Regions from separate parts of the Sinorhizobium sp. 22678 genome, predicted to be linked through region 4. Evidence: predicted binding sites of a transcription regulator. Region 4 holds the regulator's gene; each other region holds the start of a gene.
What was found. The regulator LexA, encoded in region 4, represses DNA repair genes until DNA is damaged. The targets are predictions, from matches to a motif close to TGTTCNNNNTGTGTTCNG.
Positions count from the first base shown of each region.

Region 1: the regulator LexA is predicted to act here: its motif matches at 1,180-1,197, upstream of ACTJKL_RS08855 (YifB family Mg chelatase-like AAA ATPase).
Region 2: the regulator LexA is predicted to act here: its motif matches at 1,002-1,019, upstream of ACTJKL_RS29910 (DNA polymerase IV).
Region 3: the regulator LexA is predicted to act here: its motif matches at 1,288-1,305, upstream of ACTJKL_RS14800 (PA0069 family radical SAM protein).

Region 1 covers NZ_JBQEMS010000004.1:256,689-258,888, reverse strand. Annotated here, with positions in the region: gene ACTJKL_RS08855 (YifB family Mg chelatase-like AAA ATPase) at 1-1,043, opposite strand, end outside; gene gshB (glutathione synthase) at 1,224-2,171, opposite strand.
Region 2 covers NZ_JBQEMS010000035.1:46,577-48,776, forward strand. Annotated here, with positions in the region: gene ACTJKL_RS29900 (response regulator) at 16-387, opposite strand; gene ACTJKL_RS29905 (DUF3572 domain-containing protein) at 544-816, shown strand; gene ACTJKL_RS29910 (DNA polymerase IV) at 1,023-2,200, shown strand, end outside.
Region 3 covers NZ_JBQEMS010000008.1:242,845-245,044, reverse strand. Annotated here, with positions in the region: gene ACTJKL_RS14800 (PA0069 family radical SAM protein) at 69-1,226, opposite strand; gene ACTJKL_RS14795 (glycosyltransferase family protein) at 1,404-1,961, shown strand; gene ACTJKL_RS14790 (hypothetical protein) at 2,030-2,200, opposite strand, start outside.
Region 4 covers NZ_JBQEMS010000010.1:10,875-13,074, forward strand. Annotated here, with positions in the region: gene ACTJKL_RS16230 (hypothetical protein) at 173-337, shown strand; gene lexA (transcriptional repressor LexA) at 560-1,276, shown strand; tRNA gene ACTJKL_RS16240 (tRNA-Cys) at 1,495-1,568, shown strand; gene ACTJKL_RS16245 (calcium-binding protein) at 1,615-2,200, opposite strand, start outside.

The sequences.
Region 1 (2,200 bases), on a different contig from region 4:
CGGCAGGGGTTCATGGCGGCAATGAGCTGGATCGCCGCCGGATAGGTGACGCGATGATTGGCCCGCGCGATGATGCAGGTGGCGGTTTCGAGCGGCTGGCGCAGAGCGTCGAGCGTCTGTGGTGCAAATTCCGGAAGCTCGTCGAGAAAGAGCACGCCGTTATGGGCGAGCGACGCCTCTCCCGGCTTCGCGCGGAAGCCGCCGCCGATCAGCGCCGCCATGGTGGCGGAATGGTGCGGCGCGCGGAAGGGCCGGCGGTCCGAGAGCTTGCCGCCCGGCAATTGCCCGGCGATCGAATGGATCATCGAGACTTCGAGCAGTTCGGCGGGCGAAAGCGGCGGCAGGATGGAGGGGAGCCGCGCCGCAAGCATCGACTTGCCCGACCCGGGCGGGCCGACCATCAGCAGATTGTGATTGCCCGCCGCCGCGACCTCCAGCGCCCGCTTGGCGCTTTCCTGGCCCTTGATGTCGGCAAGATCGGGAAGGCCCTCGGCGGCCGCCCGGACCGCCGGCTCGGGGCGGGAGAGCACCTGCGTGCCGCGGAAATGATTGGCGATGGCGATCAGGCTGCGCGGGGCGAGAATATCGATTTCCGATCCGGCCCATGCCGCCTCGGGCCCGCTTTCCGCCGGGCAGATCAGTCCCTTGCCGAGCGCATTCGCGCCGATCGCCGCCGGCAGCGCGCCGGCGACGGCTGCGATGGTGCCGTCGAGATTGAGTTCGCCGATGACGACATAACCGGCCAGCGCGTCCGCAGGCACAGCGCCGAGCGCCGCCATCAGGCCGAGCGCGATGGCGAGATCGAAATGACTTCCTTCTTTCGGTAGGTCCGCCGGCGCCAGGTTGACGGTCACCCGCTTGGCGGGAAGCGCCAGTCCCGATGCATGAAGCGCCGCCTGGACGCGCTCGCGGCTTTCGGCCACCGCCTTGTCCGGCAGTCCGACGATCTGCATGCCGACCTTGCCGGGTGCAACCATCACCTGGACGTCGACCGGAACGCCCTCGATACCCTGAAACGCAACCGTGCTGACGCGCGCGACCATACTGCCCCCTGATTTCGAGCGGAGCGCGGAGGATCATCGTCCCTCCGCAATCCCGCTCAAGCACGGCGGCCCACACACGCCGTCACAACCAAAACCGGTTGCAACCGCAAATCTTGCACGGAATACGCTCGAAAACAAGAACAATGACAGAACACAAGGGCGAAAGTGGCGGCCCGTAGATCAGGCGCGCTTCTTCTCGATCGCGTCCCAGAGCAGGCTTGCGACATCGGCACCGCCGAACTTCTTCACTTCGCGGATGCCGGTCGGCGAAGTGACGTTGATCTCGGTCAGGTAGTCGCCGATCACGTCGATGCCCACGAAGAGGAAGCCGCGTTCCTTCAGCGCCGGGCCGATGCGGTTGCAGATCTCCCGCTCGCGCGCCGTCAGGTCGGTTGCCTCCGCGCGCCCACCCGCATGCATGTTGGAGCGCGAATCGTGCTCGGCCGGAACGCGATTGATCGCTCCGACCGGCTCGCCGTCGACGAGCAGGATGCGCTTGTCGCCCTTGCGCACCGCCGGCAGATATTCCTGGGCGATATAGGGCTCGCGGAACATCTGCGCGAACATTTCGAGGAGCGACGAGAAATTGCGGTCGTCACGGGCGGAGTGGAACACGCCGGCGCCGCCATTGCCGTAGAGCGGTTTCAGGATGATGTCGCCCATCTCCTGGCGGAAGCGGGCGATCTCGTCCGGGTCGCGAGTGATCAGGGTCTTGGGCATCAGATCCGGAAACTCGGTCACGAAGATCTTCTCGGGCGAGTTCCTGACCCAGGCCGGATCGTTGACGACCAGCGTCTTCGGGTGCAGCCGTTCGAGCAGATGCGTCGAAGTGATATAGGCCATGTCGAATGGCGGATCCTGGCGAAGCAGGATGACGTCCATGGTCGAAAGATCGATCCGCTCCTCTTCGCCGAGGGTGAAGTGGTCGCCCTTGACGTCGCGCAACTGCATCTGCTGCGCGGTCGCATAGACCCTACCGTCCCGGAGCGACAGCTTTTCGGGCGTGTAGTGGAACAGGCGGTAGCCTCGGGCCTGCGCCTCCAGGCTCATCGCGAAGGTCGAATCGCCCGCAATGGTGATGCCCGAAACATGGTCCATCTGGACCCCGACATTGACGATTCCTGCCATTTTCCCGTTCCCGATTGGATCCACGATGC
Region 2 (2,200 bases), on a different contig from region 4:
CGATCTTTCTGGCAGTCAGGCATCGCCCAGATATGTTTTGATGGTCTCAATGAATTTTGGAACGGAAATCGGCTTGGAAACATAGGCCTCGCATCCCCCTTGGCGGATGCGCTCCTCGTCGCCCTTCATGGCAAAAGCGGTTACGGCAATAACCGGAATCACGTGAAGCTCATCGTCTTCCTTGAGCCATTTCGTGACCTCGAGGCCGGAAACCTCCGGCAACTGGATGTCCATCAGAATCAGGTCGGGACGGTGCTTGCGCGCGAGTTCGAGGGCTTCCATGCCGTTGCGCGTCTGGATCGTCGCGTAGCCCGAAGCCTCAATCAGGTCGCGGAAGAGCTTCATATTCAGCTCGTTATCCTCAACAATCATCACCTGTTTGGGCATGTCGATCCCTTGCTGTCTGCCGCCGCCTTGCAAGTCTCCGGGAGAGATTTAAGTTGCAACAACGGCGACTCGACCCTTTTCGTCGATCGCCAGGCTAGCGCGATTTGGTTGAAAAATAGGTAATTGCGGCCGGCAAACGAGAAGAGAGCGGATATCATGAAGAACGCTGAGGATACGGCGATCGCCATCCTGACCTGGCTCGCGAACGAGCCTGAGCTGATGTCGCGCTTTCTGGCGCTCACCGGCACCGATCCCGCCTCCCTGCGCGGCGCCGTCGGCGAGCCGGGCTTCATGGGGGGCATCGTTGCGTTCCTGATGGAGCACGAGCCGACGCTGATGGCCTTCTGCAACGAAACGCAAACCTCGCCGGACGAGGTCGTCCGGGCGCACCATGCCCTCTCCGGCCCGCGCGATTTCGAGGAAGGCTGAGTGCTGCCGGCACGCGGCGTGCGCAGCGCGGTGCACCGCCCGGTGCCGAGTGCGCCGTGCCGACTAAGGAGCATCCCGAAGTCCGGCCGGCGATCGGCCGGCACCGTCTCAAATTTAACTGCGATATCCAAAACAGCCTCCAGCCGCCGCCTTGAGACTCAGCAGCGTAGAGCGTAAAGTCGCCCCGTTCAACATTTGTTCCGGATATGATCGACAGCGCCGCCCCACCCTCCGGCTTCTGCCGTGATTGCCTCAAGGAGCAAGCCGCCCAGGCACGGCGGTGCCTCGCCTGCGGAAGCCCGCGGCTCCTCCGGCACCCCGAACTCTACCGGCTGACCCTGGCGCATATCGACTGCGATGCCTTCTATGCCTCGGTCGAGAAGCGCGACAATCCGGAGCTCGCCGACAAGCCCGTGATCATCGGCGGCGGTAAGCGTGGCGTCGTCTCCACGGCCTGTTACATTGCCCGCATCCACGGCGTGCGCTCCGCCATGCCTATGTTCAAAGCTCTCGAAGCCTGTCCGCAGGCCGTGGTGATCAGGCCCGACATGGAGAAATACGTGCGCGTCGGGCGGGAAGTCAGAGCGATGATGCAGGAGCTGACGCCTCTCGTGCAGCCGCTGTCGATAGATGAGGCCTTTCTCGATCTGAGCGGCACCGAGCGGCTTCATCACGATCCGCCCGCCCGAACGCTTGCCCGCTTCGCCAGGCGTGTGGAGCGGGAAATCGGCATCACCGTCTCCGTAGGGCTCTCCTACTGCAAATTCCTGGCCAAGGTTGCCTCGGACCTTCAGAAGCCGCGCGGCTTTTCGGTCATCGGCCAGGCCGAAGCCATCGACTTCCTGAAGGCCAAACCCGTTACTCTCATCTGGGGCGTCGGCAAGGCCTTCGCCGCCACGCTCGAAAGGGACGGAATCCGCGCGATCGGGCAGCTCCAGACGATGGAAGAGGCGGACCTCATGCGCCGCTACGGCACGATGGGCCGGCGGCTCTACAGGCTCTCGCGCGGCCTGGACGAAAGATCCGTCGAAATCGAAGGCGAAGCGAAGAGCGTCTCCTCCGAGACGACGTTCAACGACGACCTGGCGCGCCAGGAAGACCTCGTAACGCATCTGAGGGGCCTCAGCGAACAAGTGGCATTCCGCTTGCGAAATTCCGCCCTCGCCGGACAGACGGTGGTGCTGAAGCTGAAGACCGCGGACTTCAAGACCCGCACGCGCAACCGCAGGCTGGAAAGCCCCACCCGCCTTGCCGACCGCATCTTCCGCACCGGCCTGCAGCTGCTCGAGAAGGAGGTCGACGGGACGAAATACCGGCTGATCGGGATCGGCGTCAGCGATCTGGCCGATCCCGACCTCGCCGATCCGCCGGATCTCGTCGATCC
Region 3 (2,200 bases), on a different contig from region 4:
CACATCGGCGGTCGAGATCGTGACGTTTTTTCAATCTCCGGTGCGATGGCCTGTCGAAAAGGTCTGCATCAAAGCAGCGACAGTTGAACCCCCATCCCGAGCGGCGGCACGAAGAGATCGCTGCGCAATTGCCGGCGCGTCAGATTGAGGCCGAGCCGCTTGGCGGCAAGCTCGAACCGACGGCCGATCTGCCAGGCATAAGGTCCGCTGCCCTTCATTCGTTTACCGAACTCGGCATCGTAATCCTTGCCGCCGCGCATGGAACTGATGAGCGACATGACATGCCGGTAGCGGTCCGGATAGTTTCTGAGAAGCCAATCACGGAACAGGGGGCTCACCTCCAGCGGAAGCCGGAGGAGGACGTAGCTCGCATCCGACGCGCCGGCCGTCTTCGCCGAATCGAGCACGCGCTCGATCTCGTGGTCGTTCAGCGCCGGAATGATCGGCGCGACCAGAACGCCAGCGGGAATGCCGGCCTCGGAAATTGCGCGTAGCGCCTCCAGCCGCTTGGTGGGCGTCGACGCCCGCGGCTCCATGCTGCGCGCTAGTTTCCGGTCGAGCGTGGTCACCGAAATCCCGACCCGGGCAAGCCCCTTTTCCGCCATCGGCGCCAGCAGGTCGATGTCGCGCGTCACCATGGCCGATTTGGTAACGATCATGACCGGATGATTGGCGTCCTTGAGCACCTCCAGGATCTGGCGCATGATCCGCCATTCCTTTTCTATCGGCTGATAGGGATCGGTATTTGTGCCGATCGCGATCGGACGGAGCTTATAGTCCGGCTTCGCCAGCTCGCGCTCGAGAAGACGTGGCGCGTCCGGCTTGGCGAAGAGCTTGGCTTCGAAATCGAGCCCTGCCGAGAGCCCCATATAGGCGTGCGTAGGCCGCGCGAAGCAGTAGATGCAGCCGTGCTCGCAGCCACGATAGGGATTGATCGATCGGTCGAAAGATATATCGGGAGAATCGTTGCGCGTGATCGCGGTCTTCGGCTTTTCTATCTGGACCTCGGTCTTGAACGGCGGCAGCTCCTCGAGCGTTTGCCAACCGTCATCGAAGACTTCGCGCGTCATCAACTCGAAGCGTCCGGAGATGTTGAGGGCGGCACCGCGGCCGCGCCGACGATCGACGTCGATTCTGATGCCGGTTCCGGCGACGAGGGCTTCCGCCACATCCGCGCTGTTGCCTGGCGCATAGACGCCCTGCTTGAGTTGAGACAGATCGTTCATCGAAATCTCCCGGAACCATGTTCGGTTCGCTTGGTGCTGATTATTTTCCTAGCGTAGAAGAGGGAACAAATCAAGAACAAATGTTCAGCACAGGTCCGGGGAAGGTCCGTCATCATCCCGCACCCTGTGCGGAACGGCGCTTGTAGCAATCTGCGCTGCGATGCGGTAGGAACGCCTATGCTGACGGTCATCATGGAAACGAAGGACAACGAAGCGGAGCTCGCACAGACGCTCTCGGCGCTCGTTGCCGGTGCGGTGGAAGGGCTCGTCAGCGATGTCATAATCCTGGACCACGGATCGACCGACGGCTCTCCCAGGATCGCGGATGCGGCTGGCTGCCGCTTCTGCCTCGACTGGGATCTCGGCGATGTCCTTCGTTCGGCCCGCGGCGAGTGGCTGATGCTGCTGGAGCCTGGTGCCCGCCCCATCGGTCGCTGGGTGGATGAATTGGCCGAATACGTCTCTTTGAACAGGAGCCCGGCGCAGTTTTCTCCCTCGCGAATGCATAAGCGCCCGCTTCTCAAGCGCCTGGCACACAGGTCGCCGCCGCTGGAGTCCGGATTTCTGATGCCGAAGGGTGATGCAGTCGCGGCTGCGCGCGGCAACATGCCGCTCAGCGGCCTTACGAGCGGACGAGCTGCCCGCAAACTTGCGACCGAGCTCGTCCCAGCCTGGGTCGCAATGGAGAACCGGTCGACCGGTGAACGGCATCGGACGCCTGATTCCAAGATGTGAGCTTGCGATAGGTTGTCCATTCGCCCCCCGACCGAGGTGTCGGAGGGACCCAAATGGCATCGTTGTTGTCAGAGCGAGCGGACTGCAAGCGAGTTCAATTGCCAGGCCGAGTCGATCGAAATGTCGATGCTGACGTCATTGAGGAGTGCCCAGATGCGATCGGCCACGCCGACATAGATCCAGAGCTCGCGGCCAGCGGGGAAGGCCATCTCGGTGAAGAGGTTGATGATTCTTCGTTC
Region 4 (2,200 bases):
AGACCTAGGTGACAGAACTTACCTGGGGCAACTTCGACCGATGCCGGACGTCAGGCTGCCAGGGCTCGGTCGATGCCGAGGCTCGGCTGCGCTTGCCAAAAAAGCTGATTTGAGAGAAAGTTTTAGTCTGACCCGTTCGAGGTCTGGGCAACTCCCGCGAGTGGAGAAAAACATGCCTGTTAAATCTTTGGTGGCAGCCGTAATTTTTTCCCTCTTCGCCCTTTCGGGGTGCGCCAGCACAGGCTCGACCAACACGACCTATACCCAGTGGTACGGGCCCTATCCCGAGCCTGAATTCGACGTTCTTACGCCGGGCGGACTGCGGCTTGCCTATTAGCATGGCATAGGCGAGCGACTGGGGCGGCCGCTGTAAGCCAAACATGCGAGAGCGTATCGCCCCCTGCCCCGACATTCCGAGCGATCGCCAACGACACGCCGGATCGGAAGCGGACAGGCATTCAGCAGCAAGCGGTATTCACGGAATTTTAGGCACTTGCGGAACACATATGGAACAGATAGGTTCTGTTCTTGATTTGTTTCGCGATTCTGGAGTGACGCCATGCTAACCCGCAAGCAACAGGAATTGCTTCTGTTCATTCATGAACGAATGAAGGAATCCGGGGTTCCGCCGTCCTTCGACGAGATGAAAGATGCCCTGGACCTTGCCTCCAAATCGGGCATCCATCGTCTGATCACCGCACTCGAAGAGCGCGGGTTCATTCGCCGGCTACCGAATCGCGCTCGAGCCCTCGAAGTCATCAAGCTGCCGGAGGCCTATGCCGGTGTTTCGCAGGTCCGCCGCGGCTTTTCGCCGAGCGTGATCGAAGGCAGTCTGGGCAAGCCTGCGGCCCCGCCCCCCGCACCGAAACCGGCGCCCCCGGCCGAGATCGCGTCGGTCGCTGTCCCGGTCATGGGCCGCATTGCCGCCGGCGTGCCGATTTCCGCAATCCAGAACAACATGCACGATATTTCCGTACCGGTCGAAATGATCGGCAGCGGCGAGCACTACGCTCTCGAGATCAAGGGTGATTCGATGATCGAGGCCGGCATCCTCGATGGCGATACGGTGATCATCCGGAACGGAAGCACTGCCACCCCCGGGGATATCGTCGTCGCCCTGATCGACGACGAGGAAGCAACTCTGAAGCGTTTCCGTCGCAAGGGCGCCTCTATTGCGCTCGAAGCCGCCAATCCGGCTTACGAGACACGGATATTCGGTCCGGATCGGGTCAAGATCCAAGGCAGGCTTGTCGGCCTCATCCGGCGGTACCACTAGCCTCCCGACCAGGTGTGCAGGCGTTTCCCACGGAAGTACGCAATTTCAAAGCGTTAGAAGTGGGGGCATTGCGCCTTGGGGCGCTATGGCCACGCCTCCACAGAACCGAAGCCATATTATACAGAATAAAAAAGACCCTATTCCAAATGTACCCTCTTGCGGATTGCGGGCAATCATTCTAAATCCGCGCCACGATTTGAAAAATCGCAAATCGTAGAGGCCTCGTGGCGGAGTGGTGACGCAGAGGACTGCAAATCCTTGTACCCCGGTTCAATTCCGGGCGAGGCCTCCAAAAAACCACCCCTATTCAGCTTTGTTACCGACAAATCTTACCTGCGTCAGACGAAGGCGAAATCCGCGCCCGCAAAGACGAAGTTGGCAGCGCTGAGGTCGGCAGCGTGGATGCCGATCAGAGTGACCTGATCGACCGTGCCATTCAACTGCAGGACAGCGTTCCCGTCGGCATCGTTGCCGATGTTGGGCAAAAAATCAGCGAAGTCGTCGTAGCCATAGCCAGCGATTTGGATGACGTCCTTGTCCAATTCGAAGTCGAAGATCTCATCCCGACCACTGTTTCGTGAAAACAGGAACTGATCGGCACCGGTCTCGACCGCGAAGGCTGCGGTCAGTCGACCATCACCCCAGAGCTGATCGTTACCGGTGCCGCCGATCAAGAGGTCGTTCCCACCCGCGGTGTCCACGCCGACCTCTGCATCGCCATACAGGACATCATTGCCTTTGCCTCCGTCGAGCAGGTCGTCGCCGCCACTGCCGCCACGTGAGAAAAGAACGTCTCCAACGAGAAAGTCATTGCCCGAACCACCATACAGGTGGTCGTTGCCGCCAATGCCGGATTCCACGACGCCCTGGTCGAGGCCATCGCCGTAGAGCTTGTCATGGCCCTCTCCGCCCTGGAGGCGATCG